3 regions of the Pseudoalteromonas sp. SR44-5 genome follow, and region 3 is predicted to be linked to each of the others. Evidence: predicted binding sites of a transcription regulator. Region 3 holds the regulator's gene; each other region holds the start of a gene.
The links. The regulator sigma-54, encoded in region 3, starts transcription at its own class of promoters, with help from an activator protein. The targets are predictions, from matches to a motif close to GTTGGCACGNNNNTNGNNT.
Positions count from the first base shown of each region.

Region 1: a site for sigma-54 is predicted at 3,318-3,336, ahead of H5154_RS10055 (flagellar hook-length control protein FliK). Genes of this name have one in related genera too.
Region 2: a site for sigma-54 is predicted at 2,790-2,808, ahead of H5154_RS01445 (EF-hand domain-containing protein). Genes of this name have one in related genera too.

Region 1 covers NZ_JACJDT010000014.1:35,151-42,977, reverse strand. Annotated here, with positions in the region: gene fliG (flagellar motor switch protein FliG) at 1-655, shown strand, start outside; gene fliH (flagellar assembly protein FliH) at 659-1,477, shown strand; gene fliI (flagellar protein export ATPase FliI) at 1,496-2,830, shown strand; gene fliJ (flagellar export protein FliJ) at 2,830-3,276, shown strand; gene H5154_RS10055 (flagellar hook-length control protein FliK) at 3,406-5,700, shown strand; gene fliL (flagellar basal body-associated protein FliL) at 5,803-6,333, shown strand; gene fliM (flagellar motor switch protein FliM) at 6,343-7,434, shown strand; gene fliN (flagellar motor switch protein FliN) at 7,457-7,827, shown strand, end outside.
Region 2 covers NZ_JACJDT010000002.1:61,395-69,221, forward strand. Annotated here, with positions in the region: gene H5154_RS01430 (sigma 54-interacting transcriptional regulator) at 1-511, opposite strand, end outside; gene H5154_RS01435 (hypothetical protein) at 514-1,056, opposite strand; gene H5154_RS01440 (HAMP domain-containing sensor histidine kinase) at 1,058-2,527, opposite strand; gene H5154_RS01445 (EF-hand domain-containing protein) at 2,843-3,070, shown strand; gene H5154_RS01450 (hypothetical protein) at 3,093-3,320, shown strand; gene H5154_RS01455 (EF-hand domain-containing protein) at 3,431-3,667, shown strand; gene H5154_RS01460 (EF-hand domain-containing protein) at 3,680-3,916, shown strand; gene H5154_RS01465 (amidohydrolase) at 4,037-5,701, shown strand; gene H5154_RS01470 (YgjV family protein) at 5,711-5,938, opposite strand; gene H5154_RS01475 (Crp/Fnr family transcriptional regulator) at 6,207-6,863, shown strand; gene H5154_RS01480 (hypothetical protein) at 7,219-7,827, shown strand, end outside.
Region 3 covers NZ_JACJDT010000061.1:12,933-20,759, reverse strand. Annotated here, with positions in the region: gene mgtE (magnesium transporter) at 781-2,139, opposite strand; gene H5154_RS21065 (HPr family phosphocarrier protein) at 2,263-2,535, opposite strand; gene rapZ (RNase adapter RapZ) at 2,564-3,406, opposite strand; gene ptsN (PTS IIA-like nitrogen regulatory protein PtsN) at 3,427-3,879, opposite strand; gene hpf (ribosome hibernation promoting factor) at 3,884-4,171, opposite strand; gene H5154_RS21045 (RNA polymerase factor sigma-54) at 4,200-5,696, opposite strand; gene lptB (LPS export ABC transporter ATP-binding protein) at 5,763-6,488, opposite strand; gene lptA (lipopolysaccharide transport periplasmic protein LptA) at 6,485-7,018, opposite strand; gene lptC (LPS export ABC transporter periplasmic protein LptC) at 7,008-7,562, opposite strand; gene kdsC (3-deoxy-manno-octulosonate-8-phosphatase KdsC) at 7,559-7,827, opposite strand, start outside.

The DNA of each region.
Region 1 (7,827 bases), on a different contig from region 3:
GCAAGTTGCCAATATTATTCGCAATGAGCATCCGCAAATACAAACTATCGTTTTATCGTATTTGGAGCCTGAGCAATCGGCCGAAATTTTAGCGCAGTTTCCTGAAAAAGTGCGCTTAGATTTAACCATGCGCATCGCCAACCTTGAAGAAGTTCAACCTGCGGCTTTACAAGAATTGAACGAGATCATGGAAAAACAATTTGCCGGACAAGCTGGTGCGCAAGCTGCGAAAATGGGCGGTTTGAAAGCGGCGGCTGATATTATGAACTACCTCGATACCAATATTGAAGGTCAGTTGATGGATTCAATCCGCGAGCATGACGAAGAGATGTCGCAACAAATCCAAGATTTAATGTTCGTATTTGAAAACTTAATGGATGTTGATGATCGTGGTATTCAAGCTATCTTGCGTGAAGTCCAACAAGATGTACTGATGAAAGCCATCAAAGGCACTGATGATGCATTGAAAGAGAAAATCCTCGGCAATATGTCAAAACGGGCTGCAGAGATGCTTGCTGATGATTTAGAAGCAATGGCACCTGTGCGGATCAGCGAAGTTGAAGCCGCGCAAAAAGAGATCTTATCTACGGCACGTCGTCTCGCTGATTCAGGTGAAATTATGCTTGGTGGTGGTGGTGGTGAGGAGTTCTTGTAAACCATGAGCAAACCTACTCAATATCAAGGTCGTCCTTTACGTGCCAGTGAAGCAGTTGATGAATTATTAGAAAACTGGCCAATTCCAGATGTTACGCAAGACACTCGAAAATTCGATGGTCGTTCAACGGCGTTTGGTACACCGCTGGCCGATTTATATCGTAAAGAGCTTGAAGAAAGTGAACAAGCACTAGAGCCCGAAGAGCCTGAGCTGCCTTCGTTAACGATGGCTGAGCTGGAACGAATTCGTCAAGATGCCTACGAAGAAGGCTTAAAACAAGGCCACGAGCAGGGTTATATTGATGGTTTTGAAAAAGGCGTAGGTGAGGGAAAAGAAGCCGGTTATAAAGAAGGCATTGAGCTTGGTAAAACACAAGGTCAAGAAGAAGTAAAACCACTGATTGAAGAACAGCTAACGGGTCTAAAAGCATTGTTGGATAGTTTGTCAGCGCCATTAGCTAAAGTCGATGATGACGCCGAAAAGCAACTTGTACAGTTAACCGTAATGCTAACCGAAGCGTTAGTTTATCAAGAAATTAAAACCTCCCCTGAAATTATTTTGCAAAGTTTAAAGCAGTGTATCGATGCGTTAGCCAATGAGCAGCAAAGTGTGCGTATTCATTTACACCCTGAAGACATTGAACTGGTTAAAAATAGTTATGGTGAAGCTGCACTAGCTGAAAACCATTGGCAGTTAGTTGCAGAGCCGACTTTAGATCGCGGTGGTTGCCAAGTAAAAACACCACAATCATCTATTGATATGACTATAAAAACCCGCGTCAAAGAAACGTTGGATAGTTTTTTGCATAGTAGTGGTATCTAACGCTATTTTTGGTTTGCAATGAGTTCTCAACCACGCCCATTAAGTGAACGTTTACAACAGTATCAAAAACATATTCATAGACCAACGCCTGCTGTTGCGGGAATTTTAACCCGTGTTGTAGGGTTAACATTAGAGGCGAAAGGATTACGCGCGCCAGTTGGCAGCCAATGTAAAATTGAAACCATGCATGGTTTTGTTGATGCTGAAATTGTTGGTTTTAATGACCAGACGCTTTACTTGATGCCAAATGACCATATTTCTGGCGTACTACCTGGTGCGCGAGTGATCCCACAAGTAAATGATACCGGACTGCCTGTTGGTATGTGTTTACTTGGTCGTGTTGTTGATGGCTTAGGGCGTCCGTTGGATGGGCTTGGAGCTATTAAAGCAGAGCATTACTTAAAATTTGCACAAAATTCCATTAACCCATTATCTCGACGACCAATTACGCAGCCGATGGATGTTGGCGTACGCGCTATTAATTCAGTGATAACTGTTGGCCAAGGCCAGCGCATGGGGCTATTTGCAGGCTCAGGCGTGGGTAAGTCGGTATTACTGGGTATGATGACCCGAGGCTCAGAAGCGGATGTAATAGTTGTTGGTTTAGTGGGGGAGCGTGGCCGCGAAGTAAAAGAATTTATCGAAGAAATACTCGGTGTGGAAGGGCGTAAACGTTCTGTCGTAGTTGCCGCGCCCGCCGATGCATCGCCATTAATGCGATTAAAAGGTTGTGAAAGTGCGGTAACTATCGCGGAGTACTTTCGCGATCAAGGTTTAAATGTTTTATTGCTACTGGATTCTGTAACGCGTTATGCCATGGCGCAGCGCGAAATAGCGCTTGCGGTTGGTGAACCACCGGCGACTAAAGGTTATCCGCCTTCAGTATTTGCAAAGCTACCCGCGCTGGTGGAACGTGCTGGTAATGGCGGCGAAGGGCAAGGCTCTATCACAGCGTTTTTTACTGTACTGAGTGAAGGGGATGATATGCAAGATCCGATTGCTGATGCGGCGCGAGCCATTTTAGACGGTCATATCGTGTTATCCAGAGAGCTCGCTGACAGTGGTCATTATCCTGCTATTGATATAGAAAAATCGATTTCACGGGTGATGCCACAAGTTGTCTCAGAAGCACATATGCAACAAGCGCGAGTGTTAAAACAAGTGTATTCAATGTTCCAGCAAAATAAAGATATGATTACTTTAGGTGCTTATCAAAAAGGCACCGACCAAATGCTTGATCAGGCCATTAATATGATGCCAAGAGTGAATGCATTTTTACAACAAGGCATGAAGGATGTGATCAGCTATGACGATGGCCTACAAGGGCTTGCGCAATTATTAGGACAAGCATAATGGCAACCAATAAGCTCAGTTTATTGCTGAAAATAGAAAATGATAAAGAAGAAGCTTTACGGATAAATTATTTACAAGCGCAGCAAAACTTGCAAGGCAATCAACAAAAATTGCAAGGCTTGAATAACTTTCGCTTAGAATATACTCAGCAATTACATGTAAAAGGAAAGTCCGGTTTAAGTAGCGCCGGGTTTAGTCAATATCATGCTTTCATTGCCAAAATCGAAGAAGCCATTCGTCAACAAGCGAATACAGTTAGTACTGCTAAACAAGTTGTCTCACAACGCCAAAGTTTATGGCTGAAACAGCAGATTAAGGCTAAAGCGGTTGCTAAGTTAATAGAAAAACAGCAACTTAAAGCGAATGTGATCGCACAAAAAAATGAACAAAAAATGCTTGATGAATTTTCCGCAAATCAATTTTACCAAAGACGTCGCGTTTTATAGCCTATTGCCCAAAATAGGGTTATTTATTAATTCAAATCAGCTTAGGCATATTATTTGCTTGTTTAATGTAATAAGTATTTATTCTGGCAAACTGCGGCGGCAAATTGCCACTTTTAATCTAGGTGAATTATGGCTATTAGTGATCTTTCAGTGTTTATCTCAACTGAGCAGGATGTTCAGTTAAATAAAAAAGACAGTGCCAAAGCTGCTGGTGCAGCAGATAAAGAAAGCACTGATAGTGACTTTTTTAGCCAATTACAAAGTGCCAATAATGCTGCGGAAACATCTATAAAGGTTAATTCAACGGGTGCTGAGCCTCGTTCAGCTGAAGCCGTAATTGTTGCTGAAAAAGCACAAGAAACGTCTGCTGACAACAGTGATGAAAATGCGATGTCTGGTGATGCAATGCTTGCGCAAATAACGGCGGCTAATAACATGGACACTCGGGTAAATAATACGCCAACTGTCGAAAATTCCTCATTACTTTCAAAGTTGGGGAAATACAGCGAGGAAAAAATAGACCCTACGCTTGTTAAAGTCACTGGAGCCCGTCCAATTGATGATGTTACGCCTATTATTGATACAGAGACTCCTGCTACTGATGATCCGATTGCACAATTAGTCGATAAACAGCTAAAACCATCGTTACTTACAGAAAAAAAGGTGCTGGCAGAGGCAATTGATAAACAACTTCAGCTAAAGGGGAACACTCCGCCTGATGATGCAGTTACTCCTATTATTGATGATATTCAAGTCGCAAAAGAGACATCGCAAAATAAAGCGATGGCAATGCAGCCAACAATCCAACAAGCAGTTGCGACTACAACTACGTTAAAAAGCGGGCAAGTTGACAATGACGCAGCTCAAATAATTGCTGCTGGAAATACAAGCCAAGGTAAACCACAAGACAGTGAAGTATTAGCTAAAGGTTCCGACGCTATGCTTGCTCAGCAAGGAAAACCTCAACAGAGCGCAGCACTAAGTGCAGATGCAGCAGTTACTAACGTTACTGCTAACGCTAAACAAGCAATCAAAAGTGCCACTGAAGTAGCAATGGACGCTGAAGCGGTTAAAGGTGTTGCTTCAAGCTCTCAAACTGATGTATCAGAAAAAGCAGCTGAACAGTCAAAGCGTAATAATAGTGCTGTATTAGAGCAAATCAGCAAGGTATTACTTAACTCAACGACAACTGTGCAAAAAAATGAAAATCCACTGTTGGCGAGCTTAACACCGGAGCAGCAAAAACAGCTGCAAACTCAGGTTGATGTCATTCGTCAGCAAGATCCATCACCGGCTAACATAACTGACTTAAAAAAAATGCTGGCTGAATTTGTAGCGCTTAATAGTAAAGAAGCTGCAAAACCTACCACTGCAGTTGCGACAATTAACACCGCAGAGCTAACTCAACTAAGTAAAGATATTTCGCTGTTAAGCCCTATGCAAAAACAGGCATTAAGCCAGCAATTACGAAATTTTGTGAGCAATGAGCAGCCCAAAGGGGCTTTATTAACTCAGATCAATAAGGCGATTACTGAATTAGCCCAGCCAGAGAGTACTGAAAAAAGGACTGAGTCAAAAGCTCAATTGACGGTTCAGTCAATGGCAGATAATTTAGCAAGCACTACAACTACCAATAGCAGCACCGCTAAATCAGATACAAATAAAGTATCTGCGCCACAAGATGCACTTATAAAGGCTGCAAGCAAAGAGCAAGAAGTGAAACTGGCAGTACAAGATAATGTTCTAAAAAGCGAGCAATTTGCTGAAAATATTAAAGCAGAGCAAAGCCCTGTGCGCGACAACACATTGGCACGTGTAAATCAATTGTTTGGCCAGCTCACCGGATTAACCACTGCAGTTACAACAGCCACGGCTGTAGAAGGGAGTGAGCAAAGTTATCAACAAGCTTTGGCTGATATGCAAGTAATGCATGCTCAGCAAGCGAGTCCTACATCACAGACAAGACAAATAAATATTGATCCAACTGCGTTACAAGCGTTGAATATCATGAAAAGTGATGCTGCCAAGTTACTGCAAGAACGAGTGAGTGCATTGTTAAGCATTAATAATAAAGAAGCTGAAATACGTCTTGATCCGCCAGAAATGGGCAGTATGCAAATTCGTATTCGTAGCGATGCAGAACAAGCTCACATTAACTTTGTGGTGCAAAATCAGCAAGCCAAAGAAGCCCTTGAGCAATCAATGCCGAGATTACGGGAAATGTTAGCGCAGCAGGGAATTGAACTGGGTGAAAGCAGTATCCAGCAGGGGAATAGTCAAAGTGATACTGGTGGTGACGGACAACAAAATGGTCGTGGTCAACAGGCAAATCAGCAACAAAATGAAGAGGAAACTGCATTAACTCAGCAACCAATTCGCGGCTCTGGGCAACAATCTTCATCATCAATAGATTACTATGCCTAACACCTGCTATTATATGAGGTATAAGACTATAAAAATAAATAACTTGATGGTGCGCGGTGACACTCGTAATATCGCTATTATCAAGGCATAAAGGAAAGCGGCATGGCTGAAGAAGCAAATTTAGAAATTGAAGATGGCAGTAAAAGTAAAAAAAAGCTGATTATAATTATTATTGCTGCGGTATTGGTAATTGGTGGTGCCGCTGGCTTTTTCTTGATGTCAGGCTCAGACGCTGCTCCTGAAACACTTGCAGACGAATCGGTTGCACCTGCAACTGAAACTGCAGAGGTAAGTGGCAGTGGTGCAAAGGTTGGCAGTGCTTTATATGTTGCGATGCCTCGACCTTTTATTTTTAACGTACCAGGTGCAAGTCGTGACCGTATTGTGCAAATAAAAGTGCAATTATTAGTGCGCGGTGATGTGAATGAAGAAACGGCCAAAAAGCATATTCCACTAATTGAAGGTACATTGCTTGGTGTGTTTTCAACCACCACCGCAGATGAACTGGGCACTAGCGAAGGAAAAGAAACCCTGCGAGTAGCAGCGCTTGATAAAGTACAAGCGGCGTTAATGGACGTAGAGGGAAGTAAAGTAATCGAGCGGGTGTTGTTTACCGGCTTTGTAATGCAATAAGGGGTCAGCGTGAGCGATTTATTATCCCAAGATGAAATCGATGCCCTGTTGCATGGTGTCGATGAAGTCGAAGAGGAGGATCTACAGGACGGTGATGATGGCAGCGGTAATACGCTACAATACGATTTTTCTTCACAAGATCGTATTGTTCGTGGTCGCATGCCGACTCTGGAGATTGTGAACGAACGATTTGCTCGACACATGCGAATTAGCTTGTTTAATATGATGCGCCGCACTGCTGAGGTTTCTATCAATGGCGTACAAATGATAAAGTTTGGTGAATATATCCACACTTTATTTGTTCCTACCAGTCTTAACATGGTGCGCTTTCGTCCTCTTAAAGGTACTGGATTAATCACCATGGAAGCACGGTTAGTGTTTATCTTGGTTGATAACTTTTTTGGTGGCGATGGTCGCTATCATGCGAAAATAGAAGGTCGTGAATTTACGCCTACTGAGCGCCGTATTGTACAAATGCTATTAAAAATAATCTTTGAAGATTACAAAGAAGCATGGGCGCCGGTAATGGACGTGTCTTTTGAATATCTTGATTCAGAAGTTAATCCAGCAATGGCGAATATCGTCAGCCCCACCGAAGTAGTAGTGATCAGTTCATTCCATATTGAGCTGGATGGCGGTGGCGGAGATTTCCATATCGCATTGCCGTATTCAATGCTTGAACCTATTCGTGAATTACTCGATGCTGGTGTGCAATCAGATACTGAAGATACCGATTTACGTTGGAGCAAAGCCTTACGTGATGAAATTATGGATGTTGAAGTTGAAATATCAACACAACTGCTTGAAGTTGATTTAACCTTAGCGCAAATTATGGAGCTTAAGGCTGGGGATATTATTCCTGTTGAAATGCCAGAGCACATAACGGTGTTTGTCGAAGAGCTGCCGACCTTTAGGGCGAAAATGGGTCGTTCTCGTGATAACGTTGCGCTGCAAATTAGTGAAAAAATTAGACGTCCTGAATCAGTCAAATCAGAGTTGCATGTCTTTACAAAAGGTGGCAAAAAGCTTGATTCAGATGCGGAATTAGCAGAACTAGAAGATGATCTACACCTTTCAGAAGGCGTAGATTTAGACTGGTAAGAGAATTAAAAGGTTTAATAGTATGAGTGATGACCAAGATACAATGGACGAATGGGCGGCTGCTTTAGCCGAAGCCGAAGGAACCGACAGTTCTGACGGTGCCAAAGTAACTGAACTTGACGAGTTAAGTGATACTAGACATGAAATGAGTGGCGAAGAAAAACGCAAACTCGATACAATTTTAGATATCCCGGTAACTATTTCGATGGAAGTTGGGCGTTCAAAAATCAATATTCGTAACTTACTTCAGCTTAACCAAGGTTCAGTTGTTGAACTTGATCGTGTTGCCGGTGAACCACTGGATGTATTAGTTAATGGTACATTGATAGCGCACGGTGAAGTCGTCGTAGTTAATGATAAATTTGGTATCCGCCTCACTGACGTGATCAGCCA
Region 2 (7,827 bases), on a different contig from region 3:
CACTGGCCCCCGAGATCAACACATTGACCTGAGTCGGACCTAGTAATTTAACTTGCTCAAGTAAATGCAGCATAGCACCACTGCGGGTCACGATATTACTGTTTGATGCACTTTCATCGGCACTGAGACCATGAATTTCAATCGCTTTTGCTAAACTATCAAATAACTCATCTTTATCTACCGGTTTAGTAATAAAGGCAAAAATACCTTGCTTCGTCGCTTCAACAGCATCAGGAATAGACCCATGAGCTGTCATCATCAACACTGGCAGCGCTGGGTAGCGATTTTGTAACTGACGGTGTAATGCCATACCATCCATTTCATCCATGCGTAAGTCTGTAACCACAGCATCAAACACATTATTTTTTAATAACTGTAGCGCAGCGATACCGCTTTCGCAGGTAGTCACTTGATAGCCTTTAGATTCTATGCGAATAGCCAATAGTTTTAATAAACTTGCATCATCATCGACCAGTAAAATTCGCGCGCCTTGGTTTTGCTCTGTTGACATAATTACTGCTCCTTAGTTTCTTCGCGTAGTAATAGTTGCTGCTCGATGGCTGCCAGTGATGACAGGGTTTCTTGCATTTTATTATTCAGCGCTTGCTGCTGTTCTTTAGCGTTGATCTGCTGTTTTATTTGTTGTTTTTGCAGCCATAAATACTGTTTTATATCATCTGGCCAATAATAAGCTTGATCCAGTTTTAGCAGCTGCGTTAATACTTTTTCCGGTGCTAATACATTATTTTTACAACTAAAATCAAAATAATTCTGAAGCTCTTTAGCACCAATATAAACCGTTTTACTCGCTGCCACTTGAAAACCACCACACGACTTTGCATGCCAACCAATAACCGTTTCGGCAGGTGCATACATAGGATCGGTTTTCGGCCTAGGTTTCGGATTCGGTAAACTATCCTCTTGTGGTGTAGTCACCTTACCCGGTTGTTCAGCTTCAGGGTTGCTTTTATTTACTGGCTGCTCAGTTAACTCACACCCTGCGAGCCCTAAGGTTGTAATGCAAACCACTAAAATGGCATTTAAACGCACGCCCATGCTAATTAACTCCTTGGTTTTTATTGGTTGGAGGGATGATTGGGATTTGAATTATAAAACGACAGCCTTGTGGTTCATTATGCTCAACGTGTAAAGTACCCATCAATTGCTCAACAGACTCCTTTACAATGGTAAGCCCTAAGCCACTACCTTGAGCGGTTACATCTTTAGCATTCTTACCTTGATAAAAGGCACTGAATATATGTGATTTCTCTTGCTCTTTAATACCGGTGCCTTGATCGCTCACGCTCATAGTCAAAGTACGACCAGCTAATGACAGAGCAATATTGACCGCCTGTCCTGCTGGTGAAAACTTTAAGCCATTAGAGATCAACTGAATTAAGATCATTTCAACAAGCTCTGCAGCAATTTCCAGTGGTTGCTCGGGTAACTCACAATGCCAACATAAGCTTTGCTTACGCGCCACTAAACGATGTTCAAAATGGCTGTTTATCTTGGTTATTAATTGCGAGAATTCCAGCTCACTTAAATCTTCTTTGCTGCTGCGAATCGCATTGTAACTAAGTAAACTATCGATCATAGCGCGCAAACGCACCATGCTCTGGGTAATTAACGCCAACACCGCTTGCTGCTCTTTGTTAATAGGCCCAACGATTTCATCGGCGAGTAAGTCAGTGCCCTCAACCATTGACGCTAATGGAGTTTTCAATTCATGGGTAACATGGCGTAAAAAAGTATCTTTTTGTTGCTCTAATTGATGCAACTGCTCTTGCACCCATTGTAATTTATTTCCTAGTTCAACCAACTCAGCAGAGCCTTGTACAGCTATTTTTTGTTGCCAATGACCTTGCCCAAGCTTATCAATAACCGACGTTAATCCTTTTAAGCGGCCACTTATACGCCATAGAAAACCACCACCTACTAGTAAAGTTAATGGGATAAGTGCTATTAACCAATTGATAAATGAGCTTTGCAAAGCTTTTAACTGTTGCTGATTTTTAGTTATTTGCAGCTCATTTTGCTCTCTTAGCCACACTGTTTGACGCGCAATTAATTCACTCACAGGAATAAACAATTGCGCATCTTGTTGTCCTTCAGTAACGAGTTGAGTATGCGCTAATTGCAATACCTGTGCGAGTTGCTGCCATTGCTTAATATACTCCCCCGTAGAGCTTATAAAAGTTAGTTCATCAATGCTTTGTAGTGATGATTGCCACTTATCAACAATCAATTCATCGAGTGATTCGCTTTTCAACACCCAGTTTTGTCGCGTTGCGCGCTCTAAGCTATTGAGGTCTTGCTTAAGATTATTAAATGACTTGGTAATTTGATAATTTTCACTGACGATTTGTTGAGTTACTGCTAGCTGTTTATTCAGCGCATTTAAAAATACAATCACTACCAGTGATAATGGCAGCAGCGATAACAAAGTACTAAACAAAAACTGGCCTATTAAATTGGGTCGCCAACTAAGTAATGCACTGTACTTTTTAGCGAATGAGGCCATTATCGCTACTCCTTTAGTTAAATGTCTGATTATGGAAGGTGTTACTTATACACTAGCTGAATCAATAAGAATAATGAATAAGGCGAACTGTGTAGCGCTATATAAAGCGACTGACGCTAAATTGAAACAACTTAACCAACTGTTTTTTAAAAACTTAATCAATACCCGTTAAAAGTTGTTGCAAAAAAGACACACTGCCCAGTCATTTTTTCCCACTTATTATCATGCCAAAACATTAAGTCACTGATATTTTTACAATAAAAAAATTGGCATCGTTCTTGTAACATCCGCATCAACGACTGTTTATAAGGAAATAATATGAAAATATTAACACCGCTGTGCTTATGCATCAGCCTACTGCTTAGCTTTAACAGCTTTGCCATTGATGTCGAGGCCACCTTCGCAGAACTTGATAAAGACAGTAATGGCACATTGAGTGAAGCAGAAGCATCTGAAGATGCGGTATTACACGAAAGTTTTGAGCAAATTGACAAAGATCAAAATGGTCAAATTTCATTTGCTGAGTTTAAACAATTTTTGCAATAATTTTCCCAAAGGAAACACTGCTATGAAACAACTTATCGCCGCTTTTTCACTGATGTTTTTAGTCATTAGCGCCACTGTTTTAGCATCACAATTAAACGTTAAGTTTGCGCAATTAGATACCGACTCTGACGGACAAATTTCATTGCTTGAAGCCAAGCAAAACAACACGCTATTAAAGCAGTTTACTGATCTTGATGATAATAACGACGAGCAATTATCTGAGCAAGAGTTCGCAAAGTTTAAATTTTAAAAGGCTTTAAAGTATTTGCCATAATCCCGGAGGGAATGTGTAAACGGATTTAATGTTGGGATTTAAATTATGGCAAATGCTTTATTCTTTTTGTTGGTAGGATGTAAATAATGAAAAGCATATTAATAATATTAAGTGTGTCGCTAGCCACCAGTTTTAGCGCAATGGCACTGGATGTAAAGCAACGTTTTGATCATTTAGATAGCAATAAAGATGGCTATTTAACGCATAATGAGCTTGAACCACAACCACAATTGTTGAGTAACTTTAAACGTTGGGACAAAAACCAAGACAATAAAATTTCCCTATCTGAATTTAAGCGTTTTTTAACTAATAATCTAGATTAACGAGTTTCCCCAATGAAATTTTGTACACAACTGGGACTAAGTTTGTTATTTGTCAGTAGCTGTTGCAGTTTTGCAACAACTGATAATATAGCAGAACAATTCAAAAACTTAGACCGCGATAAAGACGGTCTTATCACGCGTTCAGAGTCAGCAAAAGATCCTACCCTGTGGTCTCGTTTTAAAAACTATGACAGCGATAAAGATGGTAGATTATCACTGTCTGAATTTACTCTATATGCAAATAAATGAATAGCTAATTCATCAGCATAGTTGAAATGCACAACGATAAATAATTTATTATATTTAATTTGCAGACTCAGTATTCTCTGTTACTGTTTAACTAACAAAAGCAGAAAAAGAATTCTAACAATGAAATGCTTACTCGCCTGTTTAATCACTTTATCTTTACCTGTGCTAGCTGATACCACGGTGATCTACAATGCTAACGGTTACACTCCAACTTACAGTGGCCAATTACAGCAATTTTCTACACTGGTTATTAAAGATGGCAAAGTAGTAAAAGTAGGAGACGATAAACTAAAAGCGAGTTTCCCTAATGCTGCAGTATTTGATGCCGAGCAACAAACCTTATTACCTGGTTTAATTGACGCCCACGGTCATGTGATAGGACTTGGTAATAATTTAGCGCAACTCGATTTACGTGGCAGTATGTCGATTGCAGAAATACAAAAAAAACTTGCTGTATTTGCTAAAAATAACCAGGGCTGGATTATTGGCCGCGGTTGGAATCAAGAACTGTGGCCTAATAAGCAATTTCCTACTGCTGCTGACTTAGATAAAGTTGTCAAAGATGTTCCGGTGGTGCTTTCTCGTGTCGATAGCCACGCGATTTGGGTTAATAGCAAAGCGATGGAGTTAGCCAAATTAACACCCACAGTACAGTCACCAGCAGGTGGTGAAATTATTCGCAACCATGCAGGTCAACCTAGCGGTATTTTTGTCGATAAAGCCGAAAGTTTAATTACTGCACATATTCCAACGCCATCTGATCAAGACGTAAATAATGCCTTAAATCAAGCTGGCCAACATCTGCTCAGCTTAGGTATAACCTCAACCCACGATGCTGGGATTGATAAACAAACATGGCAAGTTTACAAGCAAAGAGCTGAACAAGGCACCTTACCGCTGCGCATTGTTGCAATGCTAAGTGCAACAGATCCGTCCCTTGAAGATATGCTCAGAGCCGGTCGCTATAAAGATCTTAACGATTTCATGTCTATTCGTAGTGTAAAAATATATGCTGATGGTGCGCTAGGAAGCCGTGGCGCCGCACTACTGGCCGATTATGCAGATAGAAAGAATCACCAAGGTTTAATGCTCGAAACTCAACAAAAATTAGAGCAGCTGTACACATTGAGCTTTAACCATGGTTTTAGCGCCAATACCCATGCCATCGGTGATAAAGCAAATCATATTGTGTTAGATGCCTATCAAAATGTATTTAAAAAAACCGGCGGGATTTTACTACGTAACCGTATAGAGCACGCACAGATAGTTGATCCAGCAGATATTCCTCGCTTCAAAGCACTTAAAATCATTCCATCAATGCAACCGGTGCATGCAACTTCTGATATGCATATGGCAGAGCAGCGCCTTAGCGATACACAATTACAAGGTTCATATGCTTGGCAAACGTTTTTAAAGCAAGGCTCAGTAGTAGCTGCAGGCTCAGATTATCCAGTTGAACTGGCCAACCCCTTTGACGGTTTGTATTCAGCAATTACTCGCCAAGATCACAATCAATTACCCGCTAATGGCTGGCGAGTCACTGAAGCACTGAGCAGAGAAGATGCACTCAGAGCATTCACGTTAGGTGCTGCGTATGCCGCACATCAAGAATTTAAATTAGGTAGTTTAGAGCAAGGAAAGTGGGCTGACTTTATTTTAATCAACAAAGACTATTTTAAAGTGCCAGTACAAGAAATTTTTACCATTGTCGTAAATCAAACATGGATTGGCGGTGAATTACGCTACCAAAAAGCACAAATTGATACACAGAGTAAGGCGCAATAAACCACGCTATTATTGTGGTTTTTGTTGTTGACGTTTGAGCTTAATTAAATGATAAATATTTACGAAGGTTAGCAAACCATTGGTGATAGCCACAGGCCATGCAGCAATCGCAATACCGTAAGCAGTGAAAGCAATACAACCGGCAAGATTAAACCAACGAAGTTTGCTCACATCACTCATAGTTAAAGAGGCAATAAGTAAAGCTGAGGCAAAATACCCCAAATATTCCCAACTCATTTGTTCTCTCCGGTACTTTAGGTTAGCATTGCAAATGTTGTAGTTTAGGCAAAGTTATTCCACAATATAGCAATAGTATAAAAAGGCTAACTTACTAAAAACCCAAAGCTGCTAAAAGCACACTTTAATAATCATTACACGGGATATCAGGTATTAAGCTTAATTAACCGAGTTAACTAAGCTAGTAAGTTAGCGTAAATTCTTAGAATCTTAATGCTAACGTCATTAAGATGTAATAAATAGGACAATTGTCCGAAGGGCATTGTTGATGTTTCAATATCATTTTTCTAGTTATCTCGTCGACCAGCTACTAACCTTTGCTGGCAGCCGTTATCAACAATCTAAAAAAGAAGTACTGATCCACCAAGATCAACCTCTTACAAAATTAGTGTTAGTCAGAAGCGGCACCGTATCGTTTAGTTATGATGTCGGTAATGGCCGCCGCTTACTGCTGGGCCAACTTGATTGCAACAACACCTTAATTGGTGAAATTGAAGCGCTAAACAATAATCCCTGCATTTATACAGTTACCTGCTTCAGTGACGTTAGCTACAACCTAATAGAGCTAAAGCACTGGCGTGCCCTGTTACTTGAAAAGCCAGAACTGAGTTTATACACAGCACAAACTATTGCCGCTAAGTTTCAAGAAAACCAAAAAATTAATTTAGATAAACTATTGTTGCCATTGGGTTACAATATCGCCAAAGACTGTTTATTACGTGCCGAAAATAATAACCCCACCCTGCTGCGCGCATACCCAACGGTAAATGCTGAAGCTGAGCGTTTTGCCACCACAGAGCGAGCCTATCGCCGCGTAGTATCGGAACTGGTGGAAAGAGGTTTAGTCGCACGCTCAAATGATGGACTCAAAGCGGTTGATTTAGATAAACTTAGCGATTACGTGGATAGTTTTTCGCAGCTATGAAGTTGACTCACATTAAAATTCAGCCGAAAAAAACAACGTTTAACTGCCTAAAATGCAACTATTTACATTTACAACCGCAGCCTACTACTTTAGCATAGTAAGCTAATAACGAAGCTGCGCTAAATCCGTAAAAATTAAATAAGAGATTTATTACATAACAGGGTAACAATTTTCTTATTTAATTAATAAAAGTATATATAATGTTCACTTGACGTATATATAATGTGCGCTTATCCTTGATGAACAAATTATTGTATTATAGGTGCAAGCCTGACCTGGTGCGCGCTTCGGTACATTTATAGAACTGCAATTAAGTCTGTTTACTTTAAAGAGAAAGGAAAGAAAGGTAACGATTATGGGAAATAATAAATTCAAGCTCACCAAGCTAGCTCTTGCACTTGGTCTGACAGCAACTTTAAGTGGCTGTTTTAGCGATAACGACAACAATGATTATGTAAAGCCACCAGTTCCACCTGAACCAACCGTTGATGTTGCTGTACCACCAGTAGCAATTGAAGCTCAAGCAGGTTCAGTTACTGTTAATATCGTAGATGTAAAGGGTGCTGCTTTAGCTGATACGGTTACAGCAACGATTAGCTTTACTTCTTCTGAAGACGGCCTTTTAACAGCTGCAGGCAACGCTTTAGCTGATACCGACAAATCATCAACAGCTAGTTCGTTTGCATACACAGTAGACTCTATCCCAGCTAATGGTGTTAGCTATGACTATGTTATTTCTGCTGCTGGATATTTAAACAACTCTGGTACTTTAACGTTATCACCAACTGATAACGTTGTAGCACAAGAAGTTCGTTTAACACCACGTACACTTGCAGATTCTGATGTAGCGATTGTTGCTGACACCAAAGAATTAACTGCATTAGTACCTGAAGGTGAAAATACCACTGTGTCGTATGACCCAGCTTCAGGGTTATCAATTTCTGGCGATAAAACAGAGATTACA
Region 3 (7,827 bases):
TAAATCACTTGTAGGCGAGTGACTTGCCACTGCGTTTTAAATGTGGCTCGGAGTTTGTGCGTCAGCAAGCTCAACGCCTACGGGTTTTAACGTTTATCTCGGTGTTAAATCACTTGTAGGCGAGTGGCTTGCCACCGCGTTTTAAATGTGGCTCGGAGTTTGTGCGTCAGCAAGCTTAACGCCTACGGGTGTTAAAGTTTATCTCGGTGTTAAATCACTTGTAGGCGAGTGACTTGCCACTGCGTTTTAAATGTGGCTCGGAGTTTGTGCGTCAGCAAGCTCAACGCCTACGGGTGTTAACGGTAATCTCAGTGTTTAATTACTCACTTGTAGGCGAGTGGCTTGCCACCGCGATATTCAATATTGTTTCGGTGTTTTTGCGTCAGCAAGCTTAACGCCTACGGGTGTTAACGTTTATCTCGGTGTTAAATCACTTGTAGGCGAGTGACTTGCCACTGCGTTTTAAATGTGGCTCGGAGTTTGTGCGTCAGCAAGCTCAACGCCTACGGGTTTTAACGTTTATCTCGGTGTTAAATCACTTGTAGGCGAGTGGCTTGCCACCGCGTTTTAAATGTGGCTCGGAGTTTGTGCGTCAGCAAGCTCAACGCCTACGGGTGTTAAAGTTTTGGGTTTATCGTAGGCGGTGCTTTATGCCGCGCGGTTGATAACATTCATGGCTAAAGCCATTGCCTAAGTTGGCGGATGAGGTTGATGTAACGCTAAGAGATGCGCGAGATAAACTCGCGCCTACGATGGGTTTAACCTTTAACTAATTTTTAACTACACCAACAACCATGTGGCGGTGCCTAGGAAGGCGAAGATCCCTACAATATCGGTTACGGTTGTCAGTACTACGCTGCCAGCTAATGCAGGGTCAATTTTCATTTTTTTCAATAGCAGCGGAATACTGGCACCGGCGATACCTGCGGCTACTAAGTTCATAAACATGGCAAAGGCGAGTACGCCGCCAAGCTTAAAGTCCCATTGCCAAATAGCAACAACACCGGCAATTAAAATGGACCAAACAATCCCGTTTATTGCGCCGATTGCAAGCTCTTTGATCAGTAAAAAGCGTTGGTTAGTTTGGTTGATATGACCCACTGCAATACCACGTATTACGAGGGTTAATGTTTGGCTGCCCGCAACACCACCCATGGATGGCACTATACCGTTGAGTACCGCTAGAATAGGTAAAATTGCTAAGGTGTTTTCAAAGAAGCTTGCCACAATCGCAGCAAGTAGCGCGGTTAATAAGTTAACGCCAAGCCAAATTGAGCGCTTTTTCGAACTTTTTAACACTGGGGCAAAGGTATCTTCTTCATCATCAAGACCGGCTAGGCTTAATAAGCTATGCTCGGCGTCTTCACGGATAACGTCAACGATATCATCGATGGTGATACGGCCAAGTAGATGGTCATTATCATCAACCACTGGGGCTGATATCCAGTTATGACGTTCAAACAGTTGTGCTACATCGGTTTCATCCATCGAAATGAGGATAGATTCACAATCTTCATCCATTAAGTCGCGAATGATTTTATCTGGCGAGTTAGTCAACAAGGTCGTTAACGACATGGCACCTATAAAGCAGTTATGTTTATCAACAACATAAAGATCATCGGTACCTTCTGGTAGCTCACCACGTAAACGTAAGTAGCGCAGTACTACGTCGATAGTGACATCTGGACGGATGGTCACTGTATCAGTGTTCATTAGCGCGCCAGCAGAGCGCTCTTGATAAGAGAGTGCTTGAGTTGCACGTTCTCGATCTTGGCTGTCCATGGCACTAACAACGTCTTTGTAGACGGTATCAGGTAGGCTACGTAGTACTTCCCCTAGATCATCGTGGCTCATGTCCTCAGTTGCCGCAGCGATGTGCTTCGGCTCCATTTGGGCAATGATCCCTAAACGAACATCTTCTGAGAGTTCTTCGAGTACGTCACCTTGTACATCTGGATCAACCAGTTGCCATAGCAAGGTACGAATTTTATGTGGGGATGACTCGAGTAACAATGCGGTGTCACACGGAGCTGTTTTTGCCAACATACGCCTTACTTGAACAAATTGACCACTGTTAAGTGACTTGGTCACTTGTTTTAGTTGTTGTAGTGGGTAATCTTGTTCAAAAGCTTCTGGCATTGGCGTCCTTAAAAATTAATACGCTTGATAGGTAGGGTAACAGTTGTCGGTAATTAACGCGCTTGGTCTGTTTAATTAACGACTTTATTTAGTTTAACGCAATTTAGTGGTACTGACTACGAGCTATTCTTGTTCGTTAAAGCGTTGTGCGATCAACTCGCCAATTGCTGCAAGAGCAGGTTCAGCGTCCGGGCCTTCACATACAACTTTAACTTCTTTGCCTTGGCTACTTTCTAATAGCATTAAGCCGAGTACGCTATCGCCTGCGGCTTGTTTGTCATCTTGATGAAGTGTGATGCTGGCATCAAACTGCACAGCTAATTGCGCTAATACGCTGGCTGCGCGAGCATGTAAACCGAGTTTGTTTTTTATTAAAAATGTATCTTCTAAACGCATCAACATTCCTTACTGTAAACGTGAGTTGTTATTCTTGTTCACGATGGCGAATTTTCACATTGCTGTGGCTCATCGAGAAGCTTTCACCTATAGTTTGCGCTAGATAAACTGAGCGATGTTGACCACCGGTGCAACCAATAGCAATTGTTAAGTAACTGCGGTTATTACGCTCCAAATGCGGTAACCAAGTTTGTACAAAGGTTTGGATCTGCCAAGTGAATTTTTGTACGATACTATGGCTGGCTAAATAATCTTTTACTGGCTGATCAAGGCCTGTAAGTGGCTTAAGCTCAGGCTCCCAATGTGGGTTTGGTAAAAAGCGTGCATCAAAAACATAATCAGCTTCTTTTGGGATACCATATTTAAAACCAAATGATTCAAAGGTAATGATTAGTTTTTTATCTTTTTTCCCTAAAATCTTTTCACGGATTGACTCTGCAAGCTGGTGGACACTCAGATCAGTGGTATCAAGTATAAAGTCAGCGCGAGTAGTTAATACATCAAGTAATACTTTTTCTTGCTTGATAGCTAAATCCAGTGGCAAAGAGTCCAAAGATAATGGGTGTAAGCGGCGAGTTTCAGAAAAACGTTTGATCAGGGTTTGATCATCACTGTCTAAATAAAATAGCGTCGGATTTGCAAAACCAGGCAAGTATTCAAGAATATCGTTAAATTCTTCCTGCTCTTTCGGTAAATTACGGACATCAATACTGACGGCAATTTTGTCATAATTATCAGAGACACTGCGCACTAATGAAGGTAATAAGTTTACCGGAATATTATCTACACAATAATAGCCAAGATCTTCTACTACACGCAGAGCAACAGATTTACCTGAGCCAGAACGCCCACTGATGATGATTAACTCCATGTAAATTCTCCTTCATTTGGCTACGATTGCGCAGCAATTACGTGATACAAATCTTGGTCTGTTTTTGCGCTACGTAGTTGTTTACAAAAATCTTTGTCGTTGAGTTTATCAGCAATTGTGGCTAACGTCTTCAAATGAAGTTGGCTATCACCATCTGGCACGATGAGAGCTACAAATATATCAACTGGGCGATTATCTATCGCATCAAAATCAATCGGTGATTCACTCACTATAATTATTGCTAGCGGGTTTTCAACACCACTCATACGGCCATGAGGAATAGCAATACCACGACCAATACCCGTACTACCTAGTTTTTCTCTCGACAGTAGTGCGTTGAGGATTTCTTGTTGTGATAGCTGAGGAAGTTGTTCATGAGCCAATTGGCTGATAAATTCAATGATCCGTTTTTTGCTATTAAAAAGGACCGCAGCTTTACTGCAGTCCTGGCAAATAAGTGAGCTTAATTTCATAGTGTTAGTGTCGAGCGTGCTTCTCTTTGTGTTTAATTACCTGACGGTCAAGTTTGTCGATTAGTCCGTCAATGGCTGCATACATGTCTTGGTGCTCAGTTGAGGCAAATAATTCAGCGCCACTGACATGTAATGTGGCTTCTGCTTTTTGGCTTAGCTTTTCTACATCAAGAATGACATGGACATTATTGATATGATCAAAATGCCTTTCAAGCTTGGCAAACTTATTGTTTACATAGTCTCTTAATGAATCAGTAATTTCTACATGACGACCAGTTAAATTTAGTTGCATAAGCATTTTCCTCTTGTGATTTTACGCCTTAAATCAAACTTTTACGTTGATTTGACGGTGGAATAGCCAGTGACTCGCGGTATTTTGCAATAGTCCGTCTAGCTACTTTGATACCTTGCTCTGCCAATATATCTGCAATTTTACTATCACTCAATGGTTTCGCTGAGTTTTCTGCACTGATCAATTTTCTGATCAATGCTCGAATGGCTGTCGATGAGCATTCGCCGCCGTTCTCAGTACTTACATGGCTCGAGAAAAAATATTTTAACTCAAATATACCACGAGGGGTATGCATGTATTTTTGGGTGGTTACACGAGAAATTGTTGATTCGTGCATCTCAACCATTTCGGCAACGTCGTTTAGTACCATAGGGCGCATGGCCTCAGGGCCATGCTCAAAGAATCCTTGCTGCTGTTTAACAATGCAGTTGGTTACTTTGAGTAACGTCTCGTTACGACTTTCTAGGCTTTTAATAAACCATTTAGCTTCTTGCAAATGCGAGCGTATAAATTGGCTGTCAGTGCTTGATTTTACAGAGCGTGACATCGCCGCATATTGGCTGTTCACTCTAATTTTTGGCATGCTGTCTGGATTGAGTTCAACCACCCAGCGACCTTTAATTTTTTTCACCGAAACGTCAGGAATAACATACTCTGATTCTTCGCGTACTATGGTATCCGCAGGCTTTGGGTTAAGGCTGTGGATCAGTGTCATTACTTCTTTTAGTTCATCTTCTTTAAGCTTAGTCTTTTTCATCAAAGTGCGATAGTCACGACTAGCTAATAAATCGATATGATCAGTTAAAATCATTTTTGTCTCGCTAATCCAAGGAGTTGCAGGATCAAATTGATTTAATTGAATACATAAACATTCTTGTAGGCTGCGCGCAGCAATACCAACAGGGTCAAACAACTGAATGCGTTTTAACACTGCTTGCACTTCGTCGAGTTCGATTTCTTCTTCGTTATTACCTTGATTTAAGCTTTCTGCGATGTCTTCGCAGCTCAAGGTTAAAATACCTGAATCGTCAACGGCTTCAACAATCGCAATGGCAATGGCTTCATCGGTTGGACTAAAAGGTGTGAGTTGTAATTGCCACATTAGATATTCGTGCAAGGTTTCAGTTGAGGCACCTTGATAAATTGACTCATCTTCAGGCATTGGCCCAGATGACGTATTTGGCGCAGCACTCATGTATTCGTCCCAGGTGACGTCCATAGCCATTTCGTCACTTAAGGTCTCTTTACTTAATGCTTCGCTACTTTCTTGTTCATATTCGCTTGGCTTGTCGTCTGCTGATGCGCTAACGGTTAAGTCATCGTTATCTTGTTTTTGTTCGTTTTTACCAGCCGTGTCGTCTGAATATTCATGTTCTTCTAGCTCTAACAATGGATTGCTGTCGAGCGCTTCTTGAATTTCTTGCTGGAGATCCAATGTACTGAGTTGCAATAAGCGAATTGCTTGTTGCAGCTGTGGTGTCATTGTAAGTTGCTGGCCCATGCGCAGCTGGAGTGATTGCCTCATGTATCTCTAACAATCCTTTTATTGTTATCATCGTTAAGTCTAGCAGATACTTAGCCGAGCGTGGCTTTATAGCCTAAATTGCTCGCCCAGGTAAACATCGCGGACTGTTTGGTCGGCGAGTACATGCTCAGGGGTACCTGATGCAATTAACTCCCCATGAGAAACTATGTAGGCTTTTTCACAAACATCAAGGGTTTCTCGTACATTGTGGTCGGTAATAAGCACGCCAATACCACGGTTTTTAAGGTGTTCAATAATCTTCTTTATATCTAACACTGAAATAGGATCAACGCCAGCAAAAGGCTCATCAAGTAAGATAAATTTTGGGTTTGCGGCTAAAGCGCGTGCAATTTCAACTCGACGACGTTCACCGCCAGATAATGCCATACCTTGGCTGTCGCGGATATGTTGAATGCTAAACTCATCAAGTAAGCTGTCGAGCGCTTCTTCTCTGGCTTGTTTATTCAGCTCTTTACGAGTTTCTAAAATAGCCATCAGGTTTTGATAAACAGTTAATTTACGGAAGATGGATGATTCTTGTGGCAGGTAGCCAATCCCTAACCGTGCGCGACTGTGCATTGGCAGTAAGGTGATGTCATTATCATCAATACTGATTTTACCTTTGTCGCTTGGAACTAAACCCACAATCATATAAAAGGTGGTGGTTTTACCAGCGCCATTAGGACCCAATAAGCCAACAATGCTGCCTGCGCTAACTTCTAAACCCACGCTTTTTACAACTTGGCGACCTTTATAGCTTTTTGCTAGAAATTCAGCTTTTAATGTACTCATGGCTGCCCTTTAGATTTGTCTTTTTTACTGTCTACTGGTACCAAAATGGTGTGCACACGATCGCTTGAGCTTGCGCCTTTTTCAGCACTGATCAGTTGCTGGTCCATATCATAGGTAATGCTTTTGGCATTGATTTTTTGACCTGCCTGAGTGACTTGTGCATTGCCAACCAAGGTTAAATAGCGCTTAGCGACATCGTAACGGACTTCATCAGCACTGGCACTCATTACTGTGCCATCAGTTTGTTTTTCTTCAAAGTAAGCCGGACTGCCAGTTGCGACAAGTAGTTGTTTGTTATCGCCTAAATCTTCGCGCTTATGGACTTCAAGTCGATCCGCTTTGATACGGCGGTTACCATGAATGATTTCAACATTTTTTTCAAAAATACCGATATTGTCTTTCAGTTGGGCAAGCTGCGTGTCAGCACTGATAGAGACTTGATCTGCAGGTGGTGTCGTATTTTCAGCAAAGCTTGCAAAAGCAATGAATAAGCTTGGTATAACAAGCAAGTGAGCAAATTTATTGGTCATAATATATGGTTCGCGTATGGTTAATTAGTTCTACCACTTCGGCTTTTAAGTCGGCATGGAGACCGCGCCCAGTGATTTTTAAATTTGGTCCGATTAATTCAACTGGTTGTTCTGAACTCATGGTTTGTAGTTCAATATCAACCTGAATATTATCTGCGTTTATATGTTCAATCATGGCATTATTGGTCAGGTTTTTAGCAACCACATTACCTTCTAAAATTAATTGATGATTTTCATATAAGGTGGCTTCATCGGCATTAATTTGCCACGTCTGCTGTTGATTATAGAGTGTAAAAATAGGTTGTTCAAAGTAAGTGAACCCTAACTGTTGGTAGAGTTCCATTTTTGCAGCTGTTACTTTGTGGCTAATTTTACCTTGTTCATCAAATGCGGTTTGTTTTAATGCCACCGCAGTATAATCAGGTTTTGCTATTATATCTTCTTGGTGTTGTTTTATGGCGGTACTTTGATAAAAATACGGATACCACAGCCATACCATGCAGCCGACAAATAATACGCATAATATTAAACGCGCACTATTCATGAGCTCGTGCCTTCGCTGGTTAATGATTTACCATTTTCGAGCATTAATAAATCAGTGAGTTCACGCACCGCCCCAAAGCCACCAGGTAGCATGGTTGTATAATGTGAAATGCGTTTGATTAGTGGATGCGCATCATTTACTGCCACCGCAAAACCAACCAATTCCATTACCGGCAAGTCAGGTCCGTCATCGCCTATGTAAGCGATTTGTTCATCGCTTAACTGCAATTTATCCTTGAGCTGTTGATAAGCTTGCAACTTGTTTT